DNA from 4 places in the Mesorhizobium sp. WSM4829 genome. Region 1 is predicted to be linked to each of the others. Evidence: predicted binding sites of a transcription regulator. Region 1 holds the regulator's gene; each other region holds the start of a gene.
The links. Region 1 encodes PhoB, which activates phosphate uptake and scavenging genes when phosphate is short. Its sites were predicted from a motif close to TGTCATNNANCTGTCAT; they were not measured.

Region 1 (6,247 bases):
TCGACGAACTGCGCCAGAACTATACGATCGTCATCGTTACCCATTCGATGCAGCAGGCGGCGCGCGTGTCGCAACGCACGGCGATGTTCCATCTCGGCTACCTAGTCGAGGAGGGCGCGACCGACAAGATGTTCACCAACCCCGACGACAAGCGCACCCAGGACTACATCACCGGCCGGTTCGGCTGAGCGGTCCGGCGAATTTCGAACACGAGGACAGCACCATGGGTGAACACACCGTCGCATCTTTCGACGAGGAACTGGAGCACATCGACCGGCTGATCCGCGACATGGACGAGCTCGCCGCCGCGATGGTCGCAGCCTCGATCCGCGCGTTGCTTGCGTCGGACAATGCGATGGCGCAGCGCGTCGTCTCGGACGACGCCATCATGGATGCGCGGCAGCGCGAGCTCGACGACAGCGCCATCACGCTGATCGCCAAGCGGCAGCCGATGGCGCAGGATCTGCGCGCCGTGGTTGGCGCAATCCGCATGGCGGGCGATCTCGAGCGCATCGGCGATCTGGCCAAGAACATAGCTAAGCGGGTTAGCGCAGTCGGGCAGAGCGCGACGCCGCGGAATCTGTCGCACGGTATCGATGCGATGGCGGATCTCGTTCTTGTGCAGCTGCGCGGCGTGGTCGAGCACTATGTGTCGCGCGATGCCGGCGCGTTGAAGGAACTGCGCGCCGACGACCAGAAGATCGACGTGAAATACACGGCGGTTTTTCGCGAGCTCCTGACCTACATGATGGAGGATCCGCGCAACATCACCGCCTGCACGCACCTTCTGTTCTGCGCCAAGAATCTCGAGCGTATCGGCGATCACGTCACCAACATCGCCGAAAACGCCTATTTTGTCGTGACCGGGCAGCAATTGCCGGCGGATCGCCCGAAGCTCGACGAAACGACGATGTCGGCGCCAGCGACATGACAGGAGTGACCGGCCGATGATCGCGCCGCGCATCATGGTGGTGGAGGATGAAGAGCCGCTGGGCGTCCTTCTCCGTTACAATCTTGAATCCGAAGGCTATCAGGTCGAGGTGGTGACGCGCGGCGACGAGGCCGAAATCCGGCTGCAGGAAAACGTGCCCGATCTTTTGGTGCTCGACTGGATGGTGCCGGCGGTTTCCGGCATCGAGCTTTGCCGGCGCCTTCGGGTGCGCCCCGAAACCGAGCGGCTGCCGATCATCATGCTGACCGCGCGCGGCGAGGAGAGCGACCGGGTGCGCGGCCTTTCGACCGGAGCCGACGACTATCTGGTCAAGCCGTTCTCGACACCGGAATTCATGGCCAGGGTCAAGGCGCTGCTGCGCCGCGCCAAGCCGGAAGTGCTGTCCAGCGTGCTCAAGGTCGGCGACATCATGCTCGATCGTGAATCGCACCGGGTCTATCGCAAGAAGAGCGAGATCCGGCTCGGGCCGACCGAATTCCGGCTGCTCGAATTCATGATGCGGCACCCGGGCCGGGTCTTCTCGCGCAGCCAGTTGCTCGACAATGTCTGGGGCGAGACGATCTACATCGACGAGCGCACGGTGGACGTCCATGTCGGCCGGTTGCGCAAGGCGGTCAACAATGGTCGCATGCCCGATGTCATCCGCACCATCCGCGGCGCCGGCTATGCGATCAGGGAAGACTAGCTGATACCTGCGCTTCCGGCGTACCCCAAAGTACGCTCCGCTCCGGATCTCGGAACCCACCATTCTCGACTCGGCCTGACCTGAATCTCAACACACCCCAAGTCGCGACCCGGGAATCCTTCAAGCCACGTTCTTTCCGACCGAGCCGGCTCGTGCCTGGATGCTCGGCGCGAAAATCTCCTGGTCGACGAAGCTTAGCGCCCGCATGGCGCAGCCTTCGCGGATCAGCGGCAGCTCGTTCGGCTCGGTGTCGAAGGAAATCGAACCCGAATGCTGGCCGCCGGCGGTCTGGGCGATGGCCTCGCGCAGCGCCGGCTCGATCAGGTCGAAGGCGGTAGCGCTGGCGCCGACCATGGCCACCGGCGCCGGATCGATCAGCGCAAACAGGCTGCCGAGCCCGAAGCCGAGCGCCTCGCCGGCCTTGCGGTAGGCTTCGCGCTCCGGTCCGTCCGTCTCGCGCGCCCGGGCCGCCAGTGCCCGCATCTCGGCGTCGCTGACATCGGCGACCGGCTCGGCGTTCTCGCTCAACAGCCTTGCGTTGCGCCAGATGGCGTAGTTGCCGGCATAAGCCTCGACGCAACCGCGCCGCCCGCAGCGGCAAAGCGCGCCACCCGGCCGATGGATCATGTGGCCGAATTCGCCGCCTGAGGAGTGGGTGCCGGTGAACAGCTCGCCCTTCAGCACCAGCCCCATGCCGATGCCGTGCGAGAGCAGGATGGCGATGAAGTCATCGCGGTAGCGATCCGGGTGGCGCCAGCGCAGCGCCACGGCCATCATGTTGCAGTCGTTCTCCATGATGGCCGGGATGCCGAACTCGCGTTCCAGAATGTCGGCGAAGGCGATGTTCGTCTGCGGCGTGATCGGCGACCACAACATGGCGCGCGCGTGGGAATCGGTGATGCCCTGGATCGCCAGCGCGATGCGGGCGACGCTTTGGACATCGAGGTCGGGATCTTCGAGCCGGCGCCGGACGATGGCGACACATTCGCCGATCAGCGCGTCGCGCGACATGGTCAGCGTGTCCAGCCGGCGCTGGTCCTCGGCGACCACTTGTCCGGCATAATCGATGACGGCGACCGACAGGAAATTCAGCGACAACACGACGGCCAACACCGCAGCGGCTTGCGGATTGAGGCTGAGGCCGACCTGCGGCCGGCCGCGTTTCAGCGAAACCGTCTCGCTCGCCTTGCTCTCGGCCAGGATGCCTTCCTGGATCAGGTCGGCAGAGATCGCCGATATGGTCGAATGGCTGAGGCCGGTGGTCGCGGCGATCTCGGTCCGCGACGGCTGGCCTGCCCGGCGCACGGCCGAAATCACCATCGCCCGGTTGCGCCGGCGCAGATCGTCATGACGGATTCCCACCGACATTTTTGTTTCCTCCTCATCGCCGCGGCCGCTCATGAATCGGAAGCCGTCGGTAATGTGCGACAAATACTGGCAGAAGCAGAAGGGGCTGTCATTATTTATTCCGAGGCTCGAAAAAAAGCCCCGACAGGACGTCAAAATCCCTCAGAATTGGTGTTGACAGTGCTTCGGCGTTGGACCAGTATTTTTTCGAGGCTCGAAAAAATAGAGCCTTTGTGCCGGCCTTCGGGCCAGTTGGTCGCGCCCTACGCGGCGCAGGGAGGAATATCATGAAGAGATTCGCAGCCGCCATTCTGGCGGGGGTCGCCATGTCGCTGACGCTCGCGTCGGCCGCTCAGGCCAAGGACAAGGTCATTGGCGTCTCGTGGTCGAACTTCCAGGAAGAGCGTTGGAAGACCGACGAAGCCGCCATGAAGGCGGCGATCGAGGCCGCCGGCGACAAATATATTTCCGCTGACGCACAGTCCAATCCCGGCAAGCAGCTGACCGACGTCGAGAGCCTGATCTCGCAGGGCGCCAACGCGCTGATCATCCTTGCGCAGGATGCCTCGGCCATCGGTCCGGCGGTGCAGAAGGCGCTGGACGAAGGCATTCCGGTCGTCGGCTATGACCGGCTGATCGAGAACAAGGACGTGTTCTATCTGACCTTCGACAACCAGGAAGTCGGCCGCATGCAGGCCCGCGAAGTGTTCAAGGTGGCGCCGGAAGGCAATTACGTCTTCATCAAGGGCTCGGGCGCCGACCCGAATGCCGATTTCCTGTTCGCCGGCTCCATGGAAGTGCTCAAGGATGCCATCGACAGCGGCAAGATCAAGAATGTCGGCGAGGCTTATACGGACGGCTGGCTTCCCGCCAACGCCCAGAAGAACATGGAACAGTTCCTGACCGCCAACGACAACAAGGTCGATGCGGTGGTTGCCGCCAATGACGGCACCGCCGGTGGCGTCGTCGCGGCGCTGACGGCGCAGGGCCTGGCCGGATCCGTCCCGGTTTCGGGCCAGGACGGCGACCATGCCGCGCTGAACCGCATCGCGCTCGGCACACAGACCGTATCGGTGTGGAAAGACGCGCGCGAGCTCGGCAAGAACGCCGCCGAGATCGCCTCGCAGCTGGCCGACGGCAAGCCGATGACAGACATTGCCGGCGTCAAGGATTTCACCACGCCGGGCGGCAATGTCGTCAAGTCGCTGTTCCTGACGCCGATTGCCATCACCAGGGACAATCTCAACGTCGTCATCGACGCCGGCTGGATCAAGCAGGAAGAGGTCTGCGCCGGCGTGGCGGCGGGCACCGTCGCGGTCTGCAACTGATCCGCCTTCGCCAAAAAAACCTGAAACGCCGCGGCTTCACGCCGCGGCTTTTTTTTCAAAAGAGTTGTTTTTCCGCGTCTCGCGGGTAATTTCTAGGCTGCTTCCGGCATCCGCGGCAGACGGCAACGGTGGGAGGACATCATGACCGACACGACTTCCAACACGCCGGCTGCCGATCGGGCGCGTGAATCCGAGCTCAGCCCCTTCGGCCGCTTCCTCAAGGCAACCGAGCTCGACATACGCATGTTCGGCATGGTCGGCGCGCTGCTGATCATCTGGGTTGGAATCCACATCCTGTCGGGTGGGCTTTTCCTCACGCCGCGCAATCTCTGGAACCTGTCGGTGCAAACTTCCTCGGTCGCGATCATGGCGACCGGCATGGTGCTGGTCATCGTGATGCGCAACATCGATCTTTCGGTCGGCTCCGTCGAAGGCGTGATCGGCATGGTGATGGGCGTTGCGCAGGCAGAATTCCTCATCCGCGTCATGGGATTCCAGCTTGGAAATCCCTGGATATGGGTCATCGCACTGGCTGCCGGCGTGGTGCTCGGCCTCATGATCGGCGCGCTTCAGGGCTTCATCATCGCCTATCTCGAGGTCCCGGCCTTCATCGTGACGCTGGGCGGCCTGCTGATCTGGCGCGGCATGGCGTGGCTGATGACGAGCGGGCGCACCGTCGCGCCGCTCGATGCCACGTTCCAGCTCATGGGTGGCGGGCCGCGTGGCTCGATCGGGGCGACCGCGAGCTGGATCGTCGGCATTCTCGCCTGTGTGGCCGTCGCCTTGATGCTGCTCAACGGCCGGTCGCAGCGCAAGCGCTTCAAGTTTCCGTTGCGCCCGGTCTGGGCGGAGAGCCTGCTTGGTGTTGTCGCCTGCGCCGCCATCCTCGGCGCCGTCTGGATCGCCAATTCCTATCCGTGGCCGATCGGCATCGTTCGCCAATATGCGCAGCGGACCGGCATCACCGTCCCCGAAGGCGGGCTGTTCATCGCCCATGGAATCGCCATACCGGTGCTGATCGCGGTCGCAGTCGGCATCGTCATGACCTTCATCACCCGGCGCACCCGTTTCGGCCGCTACGTCTTTGCCATTGGCGGCAACCCGGAAGCGGCGGAACTCGCCGGCATCAACACGCGCTGGGTGACCATGAAAGTGTTCATGATCATGGGCGTTCTGGCCGCGATCAGCGCGGCAATTGCTTCGGCCCGCCTCAATGCGGCGACCAATGCGCTGGGCACGCTGGACGAGCTCTTGGTCATCGCAGCAGCCGTCATCGGCGGCACGTCGCTGGCCGGCGGCTCCGGCACGGTGCTCGGTGCCATGCTGGGCGCGCTTCTGATGCAGTCGCTGCAGTCCGGCATGGTGTTGCTCGGCATCGATTCGCCGCTTCAGAGCGTCGTCGTCGGCGCCGTGCTGGTTGTCGCCGTCTGGCTCGACACCGTCTACCGCAAGCGGGTCTGAGCATGATCCCGAGCCGAAGGTCTGCGTCAGCGAAAAGTGGACATCCGTTTCGGTCCAACATCATGTTCGGCAAAACCATAGAGAGGAACGATCATGGCTGACACGACTGCTCCCACGCCACTGATCGATATGCGCAACATCTCGATTGCCTTCGGCGGCATTCGCGCCGTCGACGATGCGTCGATCGATCTTTTCCCGGGCGAGGTCGTGGCGCTGCTCGGCCACAACGGTGCCGGAAAGTCGACGCTGATCAAGATCCTGTCCGGCGCCTACAAGCGCGATTCGGGCCAAATCTTCGTCAATGGCGAGGAGGCTTCGATCGCCAATCCGCGCGACGCCAAGAAATACGGCATCGAGACGATCTACCAGACGCTGGCGCTCGCCGACAATGTCGACGCCGCCGCCAACCTGTTCCTCGGCCGCGAGCTGATGACCGGCTGGGGCACGCTCGACGATGGCGCCATGGAGGCCGAG
Region 2 (3,654 bases), on a different contig from region 1:
GGGGGGGGGGGGGCGCCCCCGCGGGGGGGGGGGGGGCGCCTCCTACGGCACCACAACAACGTCTACCACTGCCGCAGCGACCCCCTCCGCCGCCTTCGGCGGCACCTCCCCCTCAAGGGGGGAGGAGATCCTCTTCTACGTCGCCTCGCGCGGCCATCATGCCGACATTGGCGGCACGGCGCCCGGCTCGATGACGCCGCTCGCCACCACCGTCGACGAGGAAGGCGTGCTGTTCGACAATTTCCGCATCGTCGATCGCGGCCGGTTCCGCGAGAAGGAGCTGGAGACGCTGCTCACCGACCACCCCTACCCGGCGCGCAATCCGCACCAGAACATCGCCGACCTCAAGGCGCAGATTGCCGCCAATGAAAAGGGCGTTGCCGAGTTGCGCGAGATGGTCGCGCATTTCGGCCTTGGCGTGGTCGAGGCCTATATGGGCCATGTCCAGGACAATGCCGCCGAATGCGTGCGCCGCGTGCTGGAGCGGCTGCCCGACAGCTCCGTATACGAGTATCCGACCGACACCGGCCAAATCATCAAGGTGAAGATATCGGTCGACCGACAAAAGCGCGAGGCAACCGTCGACTTCACCGGCACATCGCCGGTCATGAAGAACAACTTCAACGCCCCCGAGCCGGTCGCCCGCGCAGCCGTGCTCTATGCGTTCCGCGTCATGGTCGAGGACATGATCCCGATGAATGCCGGGTGTCTGAGACCGATCAACATCATCATTCCCGAAGGTTGCATGCTGAAGCCGACCTACCCGGCCGCGGTCGTCGCCGGCAATGTCGAGACCTCGCAGCATGTCACCAATGCGCTGTTCGGCGCCATGGGCGCGATGGCCAATGCGCAAGGCACGATGAACAACCTCACCTTCGGCAACAAGCAGTACCAGTATTACGAGACGATCTGCTCCGGCTCGCCGGCAGGCCGGATGAACAGCGGTCGCGGCTTTGCCGGCACCTCCGGCGTCCACACCCACATGACCAATTCGCGCCTGACCGACCCGGAAGTGCTGGAGTTGCGGTTCCCCGTCCTGCTCGAGGATTTCCACATCCGCGAAGGCTCCGGCGGCAAAGGCAAATGGAGTGCCGGCGACGGCACCGAGCGCACCATCCGTTTCCTCGAAAAGATGGAATGCGCGATCCTGTCCTCACATCGCAATCGCCCGCCGCAAGGCCTGGACGGCGGCGGCGATGGTGAGGTCGGCTCGACCAAGGTTCGCCGCAAGGATGGCCGCATCGAAGTCCTGAAGGCTTGCGACCAGACGGTGCTCGAGGCCGGTGAAGCCGTCGTCGTGACGACGCCGACGCCGGGCGGATTTGGCCGCCCCTAAGGGGGCATCCAGAATTCGCTCTGGCGAGTCAGGTGGGGTGGTTTTCGAGAACCGAAGCGGAGCGGACATTTGGGTCCGTGAGCATCGCGCATGACACCAAAAAATCGGAACGATTTTCGGAAAGGATCATGCGCAAAATCAAAATGCTACAGCGTCCTTTGCGCGTCCTTGGGGACGCGCGGCGCTGTAGTAGCGCAGAAAACCGCGTCAGATGACCGCCGGAGTAGAATTATCGATGCCCCCGACTGTCACCGGCCTGTCATCCACCTGCGCTACCCGCTTGCGCCAGAGCAAACGGGGAATCGCCTTGTCATGACGGATGTTTCCGGAGAACTGGTTTTTCGCCGCGGCAAGCAAGTTGGCAAGGCCGTCTACCAGAACCGCCCGCTGTCGAAGGCCGGCCTCTCCGAGCGGCTCTTCGCCTTGCTGTTTTCCGGCCTCGTCTATCCACAAATCTGGGAAGACCCCGACGTCGACATGGAGGCGATGCAGCTTGGCCAGGGCCACCGCGTCGTCACCATCGCCTCGGGTGGCTGTAACATCCTTGCCTATCTCACCCGGTCACCCGAAAGGGTCGACGCCGTCGATCTCAACGCCGCCCATATCGCGCTGAACCGCATGAAGCTCGAAGCGGTGCGCCATCTGCCGTCGCAGGGTGACCTGTTCCGTTTCTTCGGCGCTGCCGAGACCCGTCACAATTCGCAAGCCTACGACCGTTTCATCGCGCCGCATCTCGACCCGGTCAGCCGTCATTACTGGGAACATCGCAACTGGCGCCGGCGTCGCCGCATCGCCGTCTTCGACAGCAATTTTTACCAGACCGGGCTGCTCGGCCTGTTCATTGCCATGGGCCATCGCACCGCCAAATTCTTCGGCGTCGATCCGGCCGGCATCATGGAAGCCAAAAGCCTCGTCGACCAGCGCCGCTTCTTCGACGAGGAACTGGCGCCGGTTTTCGAAAAACCGCTGCTGAAATGGGCAACATCGCGAAAAGCCTCGCTGTTCGGCCTCGGCATTCCGCCGGCACAGTACGATTCGCTGATCACCTCGGGCGACGGCACTATGGCCAGCGTGCTGAAGGCCCGGCTGGAAAAGCTCGCCTGCGATTTTCCGCTGGAGAACAACTATTTCGCCTGGCAGGCTTTTGCCCGCCGCTACCCCAATCCCGGCGAGGCGGCGCTGCCTGCCTATCTCGAAAAACGCAACTACAAAACGATCCGCAACAATGTCGACCGCGTCGCCATCCACCATGCCAATCTGATCGAGTTCCTTGCCGGCAAGGATGCCGGTTCGGTCGACCGCTTCGTCCTGCTCGACGCGCAGGACTGGATGACCGACGACCAGCTCAATGCGCTGTGGGCCGAGATCACCCGTACCGCGTCGACCGACGCTCGCGTCATCTTCCGCACTGCGGCCGAACCCAGCCTGTTGCCCGGCCGGGTCTCGAAGTCGCTGCTCGACCAGTGGAGCTATGCGGACGAGGCCTCGCGCGAATTCTCGGCCCGCGACCGTTCGGCCATCTATGGCGGCTTCCACCTCTATGTGAAGCAAGCAGCATGAGCGCGACCGACCTGCCGGCCAGGCACGGCGAACCGCCGGCCGGGCACGGCGAACTGATGGACGGCGTCTACCGCTGGCAGCGCCACGTCTACGATCTGACCCGCAAATACTACCTGCTCGGCCGCGACCGGCTGATCGCGGGGCTGAATGTGCCCGCCGGCGGCACCGTGCTCGAGCTTGGCTGCGGCACCGGCCGCAACATCGTCCTCGCCGCCCGGCTTTATCCCGACGCCCGCTTCTTCGGTCTCGATATTTCAGCCGAGATGCTGGAAACGGCCACCGCTGCCATTGCCCGCGAAGGTCTCTCCGGCCGCGCCAAGCTGGCGCGCGGCGACGCCACTGATTTCGACGCGAAGGCGCTATTTTCCGTCGAAAGCTTTGACCGCATTTTTGTCTCGTATTCGCTGTCGATGATCCCCGGCTGGGAGAAGACGATTTGCGCGGCACTTGCAGCCCTGTCACCCGGCGGTTCGCTGCATGTCGTCGATTTCGGCCAGCAGGAAGCCCTGCCCCGCTGGTTCCGCACGCTGCTGCGCGGCTGGCTGAGAAAATTCCACGTCGAGCCGCGCGAGGCCCTGCGGGACGTCCTGGAATCGGAATCTGCAAGAGTCGGCGCAACCCTTCGGTTTAGAACGCTTTATCGCGGTTACACCTGGCTGGCTGTGACCAGGATCGCCATCTAGTAGCCATGCTCTGATTACTAGCGCAGGAAGGTGCTCCAACTCCTCAGTGAGGCGGGTTGAATTCGGCTAAATCTC
Region 3 (6,247 bases), on a different contig from region 1:
TCGGTCGGCAAGTCAGTCATGGCTACCGGCATGATCGAAGATCGCCATTTCGGCCATCTGCTCGGCAAGCGTCAATCGGAAACGATCGGGCCAGCGATAGCTGACAGCCGGCCTTGGCCTTGCCTGTCAAACCGACTATCTCTCAAAAGGCGGCCTTTTCCGCCGCGGGAGCCGACATGCTGAGAGTGCAAAAGGTCAGGGTGGACGACATCTACGTGCCGACCGCGCGCAGGAAGACGCTGCATCCCGAGACCGTTCGGCATCTGGCCGAGGACATTCTGGAAAACGGCATGAAGACGCCGATCCAGGTGCGCCACGACGGCAAGCGCCATATCCTGGTTGAAGGCCTGCACCGGCTGGAAGCGGCAAAGTGGCTCGGCGAGACCGAGATCGAGGCCTATCTGGTGCAAGCCAAGCGCCACTAGGTTTACGCGTCCGCCGGAATCGGCCTGGCGAAGTTTTTCGCGAAACCGTGTCGGGCTGCGCGTTGCCCACTCGTCCTTGAGACGGAAACCGGCATTCAAGCCAACTCTTTAGCAAGCAAGTGAGGAGACCATCATGACGACCAAGCTCGACATCGCCCCCAGCTCCGACCGTGAACTGGTTCTCGCCCGCATCATCGATGCGCCGCGCGAGAACGTCTATCGCTGCTGGACCGAGCCGAAGCTCGTGACGCAATGGTTCGCGCCAAAGCCGTGGACGACGCCGCGCGCCGAAATGGACGTGCGCACCGGCGGCTCCAGCCTGGTTGTGATGGCCGGTCCCGACGGCAACGAATTCCCGAACCCCGGGGTCTTCCTCGAAGTCGTGCCGGGCAAAAAGATCGTTCTCACCGACGCCTACACAAAGGCCTGGGCGCCGTCCGAAAAGCCGTTCATGACGGTCGTGCTGACCTTTGAGGATGAGGGCGAGGGCAAGACCCGCTACATCGCCCGGGTTGCGCATTGGTCGGTCACTGACCGCGAAGAGCACGAGAAGATGGGCTTTCACGAGGGCTGGGGCCAGTGCGCCGACCAGCTCGAAGAAGTCGCCAGGCGGCTTTGATATCGGCGGGACGCAAGGAGACCGACATGTCCAGATCGATGTTTTTCGCCATTTTCGCCTCGGCCGCGGCGCTCTTCGCCGCGCCGGGCGCCAGCAATGCCGAGGACGTAAAGCCGTCCATGACCAGCGAAACGAAAGCCATGCCCAAGCCGGCGAAATCCGGCCTGCTGCCGATCAACGGCCTGAATTATTATTATGCCGTCTATGGCCGGGGCGAGCCGCTGCTTCTGCTGCATGGTGGTCTCGGCACCACAGACATGTTCGCGCCGATCCTGCCGAAGCTTGCCGAAAGCCGCACCGTCATCGGCGTCGACCTGCATGGTCACGGCGCACCGCGCTCGGCGATCGGCCGTTGAGCCTTGAGGCGATGGGCGACGACATGGCGGCGATCGTCAAGGCGCTCGGCTACGACAAAGTCGACGTCATGGGTTATTCGCTGGGCGGCGGCGTTGCCTTCCGCATGGCCGTCCAGCATCCCGAGACAGTGCGCCGGCTGGTGCTGGTCTCGACCGGCTATGCCTCGGACGGCTTCTATGCCGGCGTACTCAACAGGCGCAGGTCGGCGCCGCGATGGCCGACATGATGAAGGACACGCCGATGTACAAATCCTACGTGGCGGTCGCGCCGCACCCGCAGGATTTTCCAAAACTGCTCGACCAGCTCGGCACCCATATGCGCAAGGACTACGACTACTCCGCCGACGTGGCGAAGCTGAAGATGCCGGTCATGCTGGTGTTCGGCGACAGCGACATGTATCGTCCCGAGCACGAGATCAAGTTCTACCAGATGCTCGGCGGCGGGTTGAAGGACGCCGGCTGGATGCGCGAGAACCTGTCGCAGAACCGCCTGGCCATCCTGCCGAACCGCACCCACTACGACGTGTTTTTCGCACCGGAACTGGTGGCCGCGGCGCTGCCCTTCCTCAATGACGAGACCAAGGTCAAGTCCTGGGACGAGATCGTCAGAGAAACGGAATAACCACCTGACAACGGCCTGTCCGGCCCATATCCCGCGAGATGGCCGGCGACGCTCGTTGCGCATCGCGCCTGATCGCACGTTCGGCCTGCCGCATCACGCCAACAGATGGCGCCATCAATGCTTTTCAATTGACGCTCCTATCCCGGCAGCTACCTTCCTGCCAATCTTCAGAAAGAGGGCTAAGGCAATGGCGAAACATCAGGGTGGCTGCCTGTGCGGGGCAGTGCGCTACCGCACCGAGGCCGCGCCGATCAACGAGCGCGTCTGCCATTGCCGGCTTTGCCAGAAGGCGCTGGGCGCGGCCTTCAACGCCCGCGTGCTGTTCCGCATCGACGATGTGACCATTGACGGGCCGGTGGCGACTGTGAATTCCTCGCCCGATCTCAAGCGCGGCTTCTGCCCGGGCTGCGGCACGACGATATTTTCCCGGCGCGACTCCGCCGGCATCATCGGCATCACCTCCGGCTCGCTCGACGATCCTTCCATGTTCAAGCCGCAGATGCATATCTGGACTGCCTCGAAGCAGCCCTGGGTACAGCTCGACGACGGACTGCCGCAATATGAAGGCGCCCCACCGCCGAATTGAAGCACAGGCGAATTGAAGTACATGCGAACTGAAGCACAGGCGAACCGAAGCGCAGGCGAAATCAAGCACAAGGCGTGCCCAAATTTTTTCGTCCGGGACACGAGATAGTCGGCAAAGCGTCATTGGCGAGCCATCATTGCCGCCTATCTATTGCCTGCGGGTCGGCAGTCGAAGGAGGCGACGGATGAACGACAGAATTAACACCCTGGATGAGCTTTTGAGCGATCCGATGGTCAAGCTGGTGATGGAGCGTGACCGCGTGCAGCCGGCCGAGCTTCGCTCGCTGCTCGAAGAAAAGGTTCGCCGGGATGATGATGCGCCGGTCAATCCCGTCACCGATCGCCCCAACTCTGATCGCCTTGGCACCGACCGCTCCGTCCCGCCCGCTCATATGGTAGCCGAGAGCTGCCACAATCTATGGTTGTGCGGCTAGGCAGCGACCTGCTGGCGTCGCGATCCTTCGCGCCCTCTCGGTCCTGCAGCGTTTCCAGGCTCTCACCGCTACGGTGATAGAGCGAGCGCCTTGCCCAGCCCCTCTGCCCTAACAATTTGATTCAAACTTTGTTGGTAATTTCTTGTTAGTAATCCGGACTGGTTTGTCCGGCGGCGTTGTCTTGCCCTCGGTCTGTTGTGTTCTGCGTACAGGTCCAGATGCGGTTATCAGGCGTCGTCATCTTCTCGATCGCGTCACTTTGCCTTGCCGGCTGCACGTCCACGTCCGGCGTCGACGCGCTGCAAGTGCCGTCCAGCGAGACGACCAGTTCGGTTGTGCGGCCGCCCGCGCCGGTGGCGTCGGTCGGCGCTGCCGATGTCGAACCCGACTTCGGGCCGGAGGAGGCGACGGAGCAGACTGTGGCGATGGCCACTCCGGAGCCTGCCGAAAGCATCGAGCCACCCGTCGAGCCGATTGCCTTGGTGGCGCCGAAGCGGCTGGCACGGGCAGCACCGATCCTTGCCGAACCGGTCCAGCGCTATCGTTTCCGTGACGCCAAGCCGATCAATTTCGGCAGGGCATCGCCCAGACACCTCGCCGTTCACGGCGTCGACGTCTCGCGCTGGCAAGGCAACGTGAACTGGGCGAAGCTGCGCGCGCAGGGCGCGAACTTCGCCTACATCAAGGCGACCGACGGCGGCGATCACCTCGACCCGATGTTCAGGAAGAACTGGCGCAATGCCGACGCCGCCGGCCTCAAGCGCGGCGCCTATCACTTCTTCTACTGGTGCCGCACCGCTAGTGAGCAGGCTGACTGGTTCATCCGCAACGTGCCGAGGGTCGAGGGCGCCTTGCCGCCGGTGATCGATGTCGAGTGGAACGGCGAATCCAGCTGCAAGCGGCGGCCGTCGCGGCAAAAGGTGCTGGAGAAGATGCAGGTGTTCATGGACAAGCTCGAGCGCCACTACGGCCAGCGGCCCATCATCTACACCGCGCCTGATTTCTACCGCGACAATCTCAGAGGCGCATTTCTGGACTATCCATTCTGGCTGCGCGCGGTGGCACAGCACCCGTCAAAGGTCTATCCCGGCCGCAAATGGGTGTTCTGGCAGTATTCCGGCTCCGGCCTGTCGCATGGGGTGAGGGGCCGCATCGACCTCAACGTCTTCCACGGCGACGAGAGAGCCTGGCGGAACTGGGCTGGCGGGCGGCAGATGGTGGCCGAGGCGGAGTAGGCGGCCGAGGAAAGCGCCCATTCGCAGGCCAGCATGAGGTGAATATTGACGGACCTGGCCGCCTGTCGCGGAAGTGTCATCGATTCGTCATCGCTTTGAAATGTCGTTCCCGCAAATCAGGTGGCTTCCATTAGAACAGGAGACGCCACCCGTGCCCCGCCATTCCGCGCTTTTCGTCCTGACGGCAGCGCTTGCTGCCTCGGTTTCGCTGCCGGCCCATGCCGACATGATGTTCAACCGGGTCGCTAGCTTCGCGGTGGCCGGAAACCTCCCGGCGGATGTCGAGAAGACCACGCCGACTTCGTCCGAGATCATCACGGCGAGCGAAGACGGCATGACGCTGGTTTATTCCGATAGCCCGCTCGGTGCGGTCGGCTTCATCGACATCGCCGATCCCAAGGCGCCCAAGGCCGGCGGCATCGTCAAGATATCAGGCGAGCCGACCTCGGTTGTGGTCATCGGCGGCAAGGTGCTGGCCGGCGTCAACACGTCGGAAAGCAAAGCCAGGCCTTCGGGCAACCTCACCGTTATCGATCTTGCCTCCAAGGCGATCGAAAGCACCTGCGACCTCGGCGGCCAGCCGGACTCGCTGGCGTTCAGCGAGGACGGCAAGTTTTTGGCCATCGCCATCGAGAACGAGCGCGACGAGGATCTGAACGACGGAGAAATTCCGCAGATGCCGGCCGGCGACCTCAGGATTTTCACGCTTGCCGAAGGCCAGCCTGATTGCGCGACGATGAAGACCGTCAACCTGGCGGGCATTGCCGAAGTCGCTGGGGAAGATCCCGAGCCGGAATTCGTCGCCTTCAACGAGGCCGGCGAGATAGCGGTCACGCTGCAGGAAAATAACCACATCGCCATCGTCAACGCCGAAACCGCCGCGATCGTCACGCACTTCTCCGCAGGTTCGGCCACTCTGGACAAGATCGACACCAGGAAGAACGGCGCCTTGTCCTTCGATGGCAAGATCGAAAATGTCGCGCGCGAGCCCGACGCCGTGAAATGGTTCGACAATGACCGCCTCGCCGTCGCCAACGAAGGCGACTACAAGGGCGGCTCGCGCGGTTTCACGATCTTCAGCAAGAAGGGCGAAGTGCTCTACGAATCCGGTTCGTCGTTCGAGTACCAGGTCGCCAATGCCGGCCATTATCCCGACGACCGCAACAAGAAGGGCGTCGAGCCGGAAGGTCTTGAGACCGGCACGTTCGGCGAGGACAGTCTGCTGTTCGTCGCTTCGGAGCGTGGCTCCGTTGTCGGCGTCTACAAGGACACGGGTGCGGAGCCTCGGTTTGTCCAGATCCTGCCGTCCGGCATCGGCCCGGAAGGCCTGGTCGCGATCCCGTCGCGCAATCTCCTGGTCACCGCCAACGAGGCCGACCTGGTCGAGGACGGGCTCGCCCGCTCGCACGTGATGATCTACGAGCGCTCCGAGGGTCCCGCCACTTACCCGATGATCACGGCAAAGCCCACGGCAGACGGCACGCCGCTCGGCTGGGGCGCGCTTTCGGCGCTCGCGGCCGGCGACACTGCCGGCAAGCTGTTCGCTGCCTCGGACTCGTTCTACGCCAACGCGCCCTCGATCTTCGAGATCGATGCCACCCAGACGCCGGCGCTGATCAGCGGCAAGACCATCGTCACGCGTGATGGCCATCCTGCACAGAAGCTCGACATCGAGGGTCTTGTCGCCGACGGTGAAGGCGGCTTCTGGCTGGCCAATGAAGGCGATCCGGCAAAGCTCGTCCCGCACGCCATCCTGCGCGTCGACGACAAGGGCGTCATCAAGCAGGAAATCGGCTTCCCGATGGAGCTGCTCGCCCACCAGAGCCGCTTCGGTCTCGAAGGCATCACCGCGATCGGCGAAGGCGACGACCTGACGCTGGTGATGGCTGTCCAGCGCGAATGGGCCGACGATCCGAAGGGCCAGGTCAAGCTCTTGGCCTACAAGCCCAAGGCCAAGGAATGGTCGGCGGT
Region 4 (6,247 bases), 130 kb from region 1:
GCGCAATGACGATCGCCATCAGGATGACCGACTGCGCCGCCGAGTCGCCCAGGATCAGATTGACGAAGCCGTCATTGTAGACCTTGTAGACCAGCGTCTCGGTCGCCTTGCCCGGCCCGCCGCCGGTGACGGCATGAACGATGCCGAACGTGTCGAACAGGGCATAGACGGTGTTGACGACCAGCAGGAAAAAGGTGGTCGGCGCGAGCAGCGGGAAGACGATGGTCCAGAAGCGCTTGGTCTCGCCGGCGCCGTCCATGGCCGCCGCCTCGATCAGCGTTTTCGGCACTGCCTGCAGACCGGCGACGAAGAACAGGAAATTGTAGCTGATCTGCTTCCAGGCAGCCGCCGACACCAGCAGGATCATGGCATGGGTGCCGTTGAGCAGCGGATCCCATGCGATGCCGAGGCTTCTCAGCAAATACGCCAACGAGCCGATCGAAGGATGGAACAGAAACAGCCACAGCATGCCGGCAATCGCCGGCGCCACGGCATAAGGCCATATCAACAGCGTGCGGTAGAGGCCTTTGCCGCGCACCGCCTTCTCGGCCATGACCGCAAGCAAAAGGGCCACGCACATCGCGACGATCGCGGTCGCAAGCGAGAACACCACGGTGACCTTGATCGAATTGAGGTAGGCCGGATCGGCCAGCACCTTGCGGAAATTGGCAAACCAGACGAACCTGGTCCTCAGCCCGAACGGATCCTGTCTGAGCATCGACTGGTAAAGCGCCTGACCGGCCGGCCAGTAGAAGAAAACCAGTGTTATGGCGAGTTGTGGCGCCACCAGCAGGTAGGGCAGGATCTTGTTGGGAAAGACGACGCGGGGAGACAGGCTGATTTCCTTCGCTATCTCGGGAGACGCCCACGCGAGCTCGCGTGGGCGATATTCAAACAGACACCAACCGAGAATATCTCGTCAGTTCTCCAGCGCTTCCTTGATTGCGGCGTTGCCGCGCGTGACCGCGTTGTCAAGCGCCTGCTGAGCGGTTTGCTGGCCGGCCAGCATCTTCTCGAACTCCTCGTTCTGGATATCGCGCACCTGCGGCAGGTTCGGCAGGCGCACGCCCTTCGAGTTGTCGGTCGGCGCCTTGCCCGTCATTTGCAGGATGGGTGTCTCACGGCCGGGGTTCTTGTCATAGAAGCCCGATTTCTTGGTCGCCTCGTAGGCAGCGAGCGTCACCGGCAGGTATCCCGACTTCTGGTGCAGATATTCCTGCACATCGGTCTTGGACAAATAGGCGAAAAAAGCCGCGACGCCCTTGTATTGCTCGTCCGACTTGGCGCCGAACACCCACAGGCTGGCGCCGCCCGGCGTGGTGTTCTGCGGTGCGCCCTTGGCGTCGCTGTCGTAGGGAAGCTGGCCGATGCCGTAGTTCATGCCGGACTTGACGATGTCGCCGAGGCCGCCCGACGATTCGGTGAAGATGCCGCATTCGCCGGCAAGGAAGATCTGCTTGGCTTCGGAGGTACGCCCGCCATATTTGAAGGTGCCGTCCTTGGCGAGGTCTGCGAGCGCCTGGAAGTGGTTGACGAAAATCGGCGCGTTGATCTTGAGTTCGACATCACCGCCGGCCAGACCGTTCTGCTGGGTCGCCCACGACACATCATTCCACGCCGCGAAATTCTCCAGATGGATCCAGGTCAGCCAGGTCGACGTATAGCCACAAGGGGCGGCGCCGCTCGTCTTGATCTTCTTGGCGGCTTCCCACACCTCATTCCAGGTCTTGGGCGGATTGTTCACGTCGAGGCCGGCCTTCTGGAAGATATCCTTGTTGTAGTAGAGGATCGGCGAGGAGGAGTTGTAGGGAAAGGACAGCATGGTGCCGTCCGGCTTCGAATAATAGCCGACGATACCGGGCAGGTACTGGCTCTTGTCGAAGGTCATCCCGGCACCGGTCATCACCTCGGCCACCGGCTTGATCGCACCCTCGGCCGCCATCATCACGCCGGTGCCGACGTCGAACACCTGGAGGATGTCGGGCGCCTGGCCAGCGCGGAAAGCGGCGATGCCGGCGTTCAGCGTCTCCGGATAGGTGCCCTTGAACACCGGAACCAGTTCATAGTCGCTCTGGCTGGCGTTGAAATCCTTGGAGATCTTGCCGACGACCTCGGCGTTGGCGCCGGTCATGGCGTGCCACCAGCTGATCTGCGTGACGGCGAAGGCGGAGGTGGTGGAAAGCAGGGTCAAGGTGGCGGCGACACCGGCCGCGAAGCCGAAGAACTTCATGTTTCATCTCCCGTTTGTCATTGGCGAAAGGGGCACTCTCGCAAAGCCAATATGTGCCGCCCGTGACAATTGGACAACGGTTTTGTTGCGGACCGATGAACTTGATTTCCACTTAAAGTAGCGCACGCTTCCGAATAGGAGCCGGTGGAAAGGAATTGCCAAGCCGGCTTACGAACAAACCGGCAATAATCGTCGGCGCCTAAAAGCGCGTCGCACCCTCGGTTCAAGCCCGAGGGCATGCTTTTGCGCGACATGCATTAGTCCGACTTGCCGAGCGCCGTCTCGACCAGCCGCTTGGCGTCCGGGCTCGACCATTCTGCCGGGCCGTTCATGTGGGCAATCAGGCAGCCTTCACCGTCGATCAGCATGGTGACCGGCAGGCCGAGCGCCAGGCCGCGTGTCTTGAGATCGTTGAACAGCGCCATCGTCGAATCGCGGTAGTAGCCGAGCGCCTTGACGCCGGTCTCCTCGAGGAACTTCTTCGGCTTGCTGTCGTCGCCGGCATCGACATTGACCGCGACGACCTCGAAGGCATCGCTGCCCATTTCGTTCTGCAGCGCGTCGAGCGCCGGCATTTCGGCGCGGCAGGGCGCGCACCATGTCGCCCACAGATTGAGCAGCACCGTCTTGCCGGCATGGTCGGCGAGCGTCATCGGCTTGCCGTCGGGGCTGTTGAAGGCAAGGCCCTTCAGCGATTGCGGCGGATCGGCCGGCAAAAGTGCTGCAACCTGGCCGGTGGCAGCCGCCGCGACCGTCTTGGCGCGGTCGGCCTTGGCGGCGCAGGCGACATCGTCCTTGCTGTCGCCAACCGCGACTTGAGCGGGGGCGTTGTTGCCAGAACCGCTTTCGCTGACATATACCGCGACCGCGCCGGCAAGCACGCCTGCCACCAAAGCGGCGAGGATGAGGCGCGGGGCCGGGAAAAATCGATTGCCGTCTGCCATTTTTTAAAACTGCTCCGGAGCACGGGTTATAGCGATGAGCGACAAGAAGGCCAGCAACCAGATGTGGGGCGGACGTTTTGCCTCGGGTCCGGCCGCGATCATGGAAGCGATCAACGCGTCGATCTCGTTCGACCGCAAACTCTACGCGCAGGACATCCGAGGCTCGATCGCCCATAGCGAGATGCTGGCGCAAACCGGCATTATTTCGGCGGCCGACCAAGAAAAAATCGCTCACGGGCTGAACACGATCCTGGCAGAGATCGAAGCCGGCACGTTCGAGTTCTCGACCAGGCTGGAAGACATCCACATGAATGTCGAGGCCCGCCTTGCCGAGCTGATCGGCCCGGCTGCCGGCCGCCTGCATACCGCCCGTTCGCGCAACGACCAGGTGGCGGTCGATCTCAGGCTATGGGTCAAGGACGAGTGCTTTCGCGTCGCCGAGGCGCTGAAGGGCCTGATCACGGCGTTCCTGGAGCGGGCCGAGGAGCATGCGGCAACGGTGATGCCGGGCTTCACCCACATGCAGGCGGCGCAACCGGTAACCTTCGGCCATCACTGCATGGCCTATGTCGAGATGTTTTCGCGCGACCTGTCGCGTGTTCGCGACGCTATCGAACGGATGGACGAAAGCCCGCTCGGTGCGGCCGCGCTTGCCGGCACCAGCTTTCCGATCGACCGGCACCAGACGGCCAGGGCGCTCGGCTTCCGTGAGCCGATGCGCAATTCCCTCGACAGCGTTTCGGACCGCGATTTCGCGCTCGAGTTTTTGGGGCTGGCGGCGATCTGCGCGACGCATCTGTCGCGACTGGCCGAAGAAATCATCATCTGGTCGACGCCGCAATTCGGCTTCGTCAGGCTGTCGGACTCATTCTCCACCGGCTCCTCGATCATGCCGCAGAAAAAGAACCCCGACGCCGCCGAGCTGGTGCGCGGCAAGACCGGCCGCGTCACCGGCCATCTGGTTGGCCTGCTGACTGTCATGAAGGGCATGCCGCTGACCTACGGCAAGGACATGCAGGAAGACAAGGAATCCGTGTTCGACGCCGCCGAGACGCTCGACCTGATGCTGGCGGCGATGACCGGCATGGTGCGCGACATGACGGTGAATGCCGCCGCCATGAAGAAGGCCGCCGGGTCAGGCTATGCGACCGCGACCGATCTCGCCGACTGGCTGGTGCGTAGCCTCGGTCTGCCGTTCCGCGAGGCGCACCACGTCACCGGCCGCGCCGTGGCGCTGGCCGAAGAGAGGAAAATCGGGCTCGACAGGCTGCCGCTGGAAGACTTGCAGTCCATTCACCCCGGCATCACGACGGACGTGTTTTCGGTGCTTGCCGTGCAGAACTCGGTGAAGAGCCGCACCAGCTTCGGCGGCACCGCGCCGTCGGAAGTGAGGAAGCAGATCCGATACTGGAAAAAGCGCATTGCGAGGGCGTGATGCCGGGGTGCAATGCCGGAAAAACTCCGCTAAAAGCGGCGGGCAAAAGTTTCGGACGGATGGATCGATGACCGCAAGCAGGATTTTGGCGACGCTGACGCTGCTGGCGGCGCTGGCAACCGTAACGGCCTGCGGCAGGAAAGCCGGGCTCGATACGCCCTATGAGGCGGCCGTGCAGGCGCGCAAGGACGCACAAAAGGCCGAGCAGCCCGTGCCGCCGGAGCCGGAAAAACCCGTCGAGGACAAGAAGTTCATTCTCGACCCGTTGATCTAGAGCCGATGAGATCGGCCGATCTCGTCGTGCTCCAACTTCCGGAACCACTCTCGTGAATCATTTCGACTACCGCGACGGCGTGCTGCATGCCGAGGACGTGGCGATATCAGAAATCGCCGCAAGCATCGGCACGCCGTTTTATTGCTATTCGACGGCGACGCTGACCAGGCATTTCCGCGTGTTTGCGCAGGCCTTTGCCGGGCTCGACGCGCTGGTCTGCTACGCCATGAAGGCGAATTCCAACCAGGCTGTGCTAAAAATCCTGGCAAAACTCGGCGCCGGCGCCGACGTGGTCTCGGAAGGCGAATTGCGCCGCGCGCTGGCCGCCGGCATTCCGGCCAACAAGATCCTGTTTTCCGGCGTCGGCAAGACCGCGCGCGAAATGGATCTTGCACTCTCGGCCGGCATTTTGTGCTTCAACGTCGAATCCGAGCCGGAACTGGAATTGCTGTCAGCCCGCGCCGCGGCGCTGGGCAAGGTGGCGCCGATCTCGCTGCGCATCAATCCGGATGTCGACGCCAAGACCCACAAGAAGATCTCCACCGGCAGGGCCGAGAACAAGTTCGGCATTCCCTGGCAGAAGGCGCGAAAGGTCTATGCCCGCGCAGCTGAGCTGCCTTGCATCAAGGTCACCGGCATCGACACTCATATCGGCAGCCAGATCACCGAGTTGCAGCCCTTCGACGACGCCTTTGCGCTGCTGGTGGAGCTGGTCGGCGTGCTGCGCGCCGACGGGCACGCCATCGAGCATATCGACCTCGGCGGCGGCCTCGGCATTCCCTACCGCGTCGACAACAGCCCGCCTCCCCTGCCGGACGCTTATGCTCAGATCGTCAAGAAGCACGTCGCCAAGCTCGGGCTGAAGGTGATGTTCGAGCCGGGCCGGCTGATATCAGGCAATGCCGGCATCCTGGTCTCGCAAGTGATCTTCGTGAAGGAGGGCGACGCCAAGAATTTCCTGGTCGTCGACGCCGCGATGAACGATCTGATCCGGCCGACGCTCTATGACGCCTTCCATGACATCAAGCCGGTGGTGCAGCAGCCGGCCGCGGCGCCGCGCATGACGGTCGACGTGGTCGGCCCGGTCTGCGAGACCGGCGATTATCTCGGCCTCGACCGCGACCTGCCGCGGCTGAAGGCCGGCGACCTGATCGCCGTCGCCACCGCCGGCGCCTATGGCGCGGTGCAGGCCGGCACCTACAACACCCGCCTGTTGGTGCCTGAAGTGCTGGTCGACGGCGACCGTTTCCATATCGTGCGCCGGCGCCAGACCTATGACGAGCTGATCGGCCTGGATTCGCTGCCCGATTGGCTGGAATAGACCCATGATCCCGAAAAAGTCGGTTTCGGAAAAGATCATGGTC

Region 2: the regulator PhoB is predicted to act here: its motif matches at 1,583-1,599, upstream of AC0L17_RS16165 (BtaA family protein).
Region 3: the regulator PhoB is predicted to act here: its motif matches at 4,351-4,367, upstream of AC0L17_RS13815 (esterase-like activity of phytase family protein).
Region 4: the regulator PhoB is predicted to act here: its motif matches at 2,293-2,309, upstream of ugpB (sn-glycerol-3-phosphate ABC transporter substrate-binding protein UgpB).

What each region holds. Positions count from the first base shown of each region.
Region 1 covers NZ_JBVVQJ010000006.1:158,681-164,927, reverse strand. Annotated here, with positions in the region: gene pstB (phosphate ABC transporter ATP-binding protein PstB) at 1-188, shown strand, start outside; gene phoU (phosphate signaling complex protein PhoU) at 224-931, shown strand; gene phoB (phosphate regulon transcriptional regulator PhoB) at 948-1,637, shown strand; gene AC0L17_RS08425 (ROK family protein) at 1,758-3,005, opposite strand; gene xylF (D-xylose ABC transporter substrate-binding protein) at 3,272-4,312, shown strand; gene AC0L17_RS08415 (sugar ABC transporter permease) at 4,454-5,773, shown strand; gene AC0L17_RS08410 (ATP-binding cassette domain-containing protein) at 5,867-6,247, shown strand, end outside.
Region 2 covers NZ_JBVVQJ010000014.1:156,155-159,808, reverse strand. Annotated here, with positions in the region: partial or broken gene AC0L17_RS16170 (hydantoinase B/oxoprolinase family protein) at 1-1,336, shown strand, start outside; gene AC0L17_RS16165 (BtaA family protein) at 1,649-2,896, shown strand; gene AC0L17_RS16160 (class I SAM-dependent methyltransferase) at 2,893-3,579, shown strand.
Region 3 covers NZ_JBVVQJ010000012.1:8,808-15,054, reverse strand. Annotated here, with positions in the region: gene AC0L17_RS13850 (N,N-dimethylformamidase beta subunit family domain-containing protein) at 1-20, opposite strand, end outside; gene AC0L17_RS13845 (ParB N-terminal domain-containing protein) at 177-425, shown strand; gene AC0L17_RS13840 (SRPBCC family protein) at 559-1,044, shown strand; partial or broken gene AC0L17_RS13835 (alpha/beta fold hydrolase) at 1,071-2,022, shown strand; gene AC0L17_RS13830 (GFA family protein) at 2,210-2,608, shown strand; gene AC0L17_RS13825 (hypothetical protein) at 2,793-3,041, shown strand; gene AC0L17_RS13820 (glycoside hydrolase family 25 protein) at 3,260-4,276, shown strand; gene AC0L17_RS13815 (esterase-like activity of phytase family protein) at 4,428-6,247, shown strand, end outside.
Region 4 covers NZ_JBVVQJ010000006.1:32,117-38,363, forward strand. Annotated here, with positions in the region: gene ugpA (sn-glycerol-3-phosphate ABC transporter permease UgpA) at 1-835, opposite strand, end outside; gene ugpB (sn-glycerol-3-phosphate ABC transporter substrate-binding protein UgpB) at 920-2,230, opposite strand; gene tlpA (thiol:disulfide interchange protein TlpA) at 2,488-3,174, opposite strand; gene argH (argininosuccinate lyase) at 3,209-4,609, shown strand; gene AC0L17_RS07765 (hypothetical protein) at 4,677-4,883, shown strand; gene lysA (diaminopimelate decarboxylase) at 4,936-6,204, shown strand.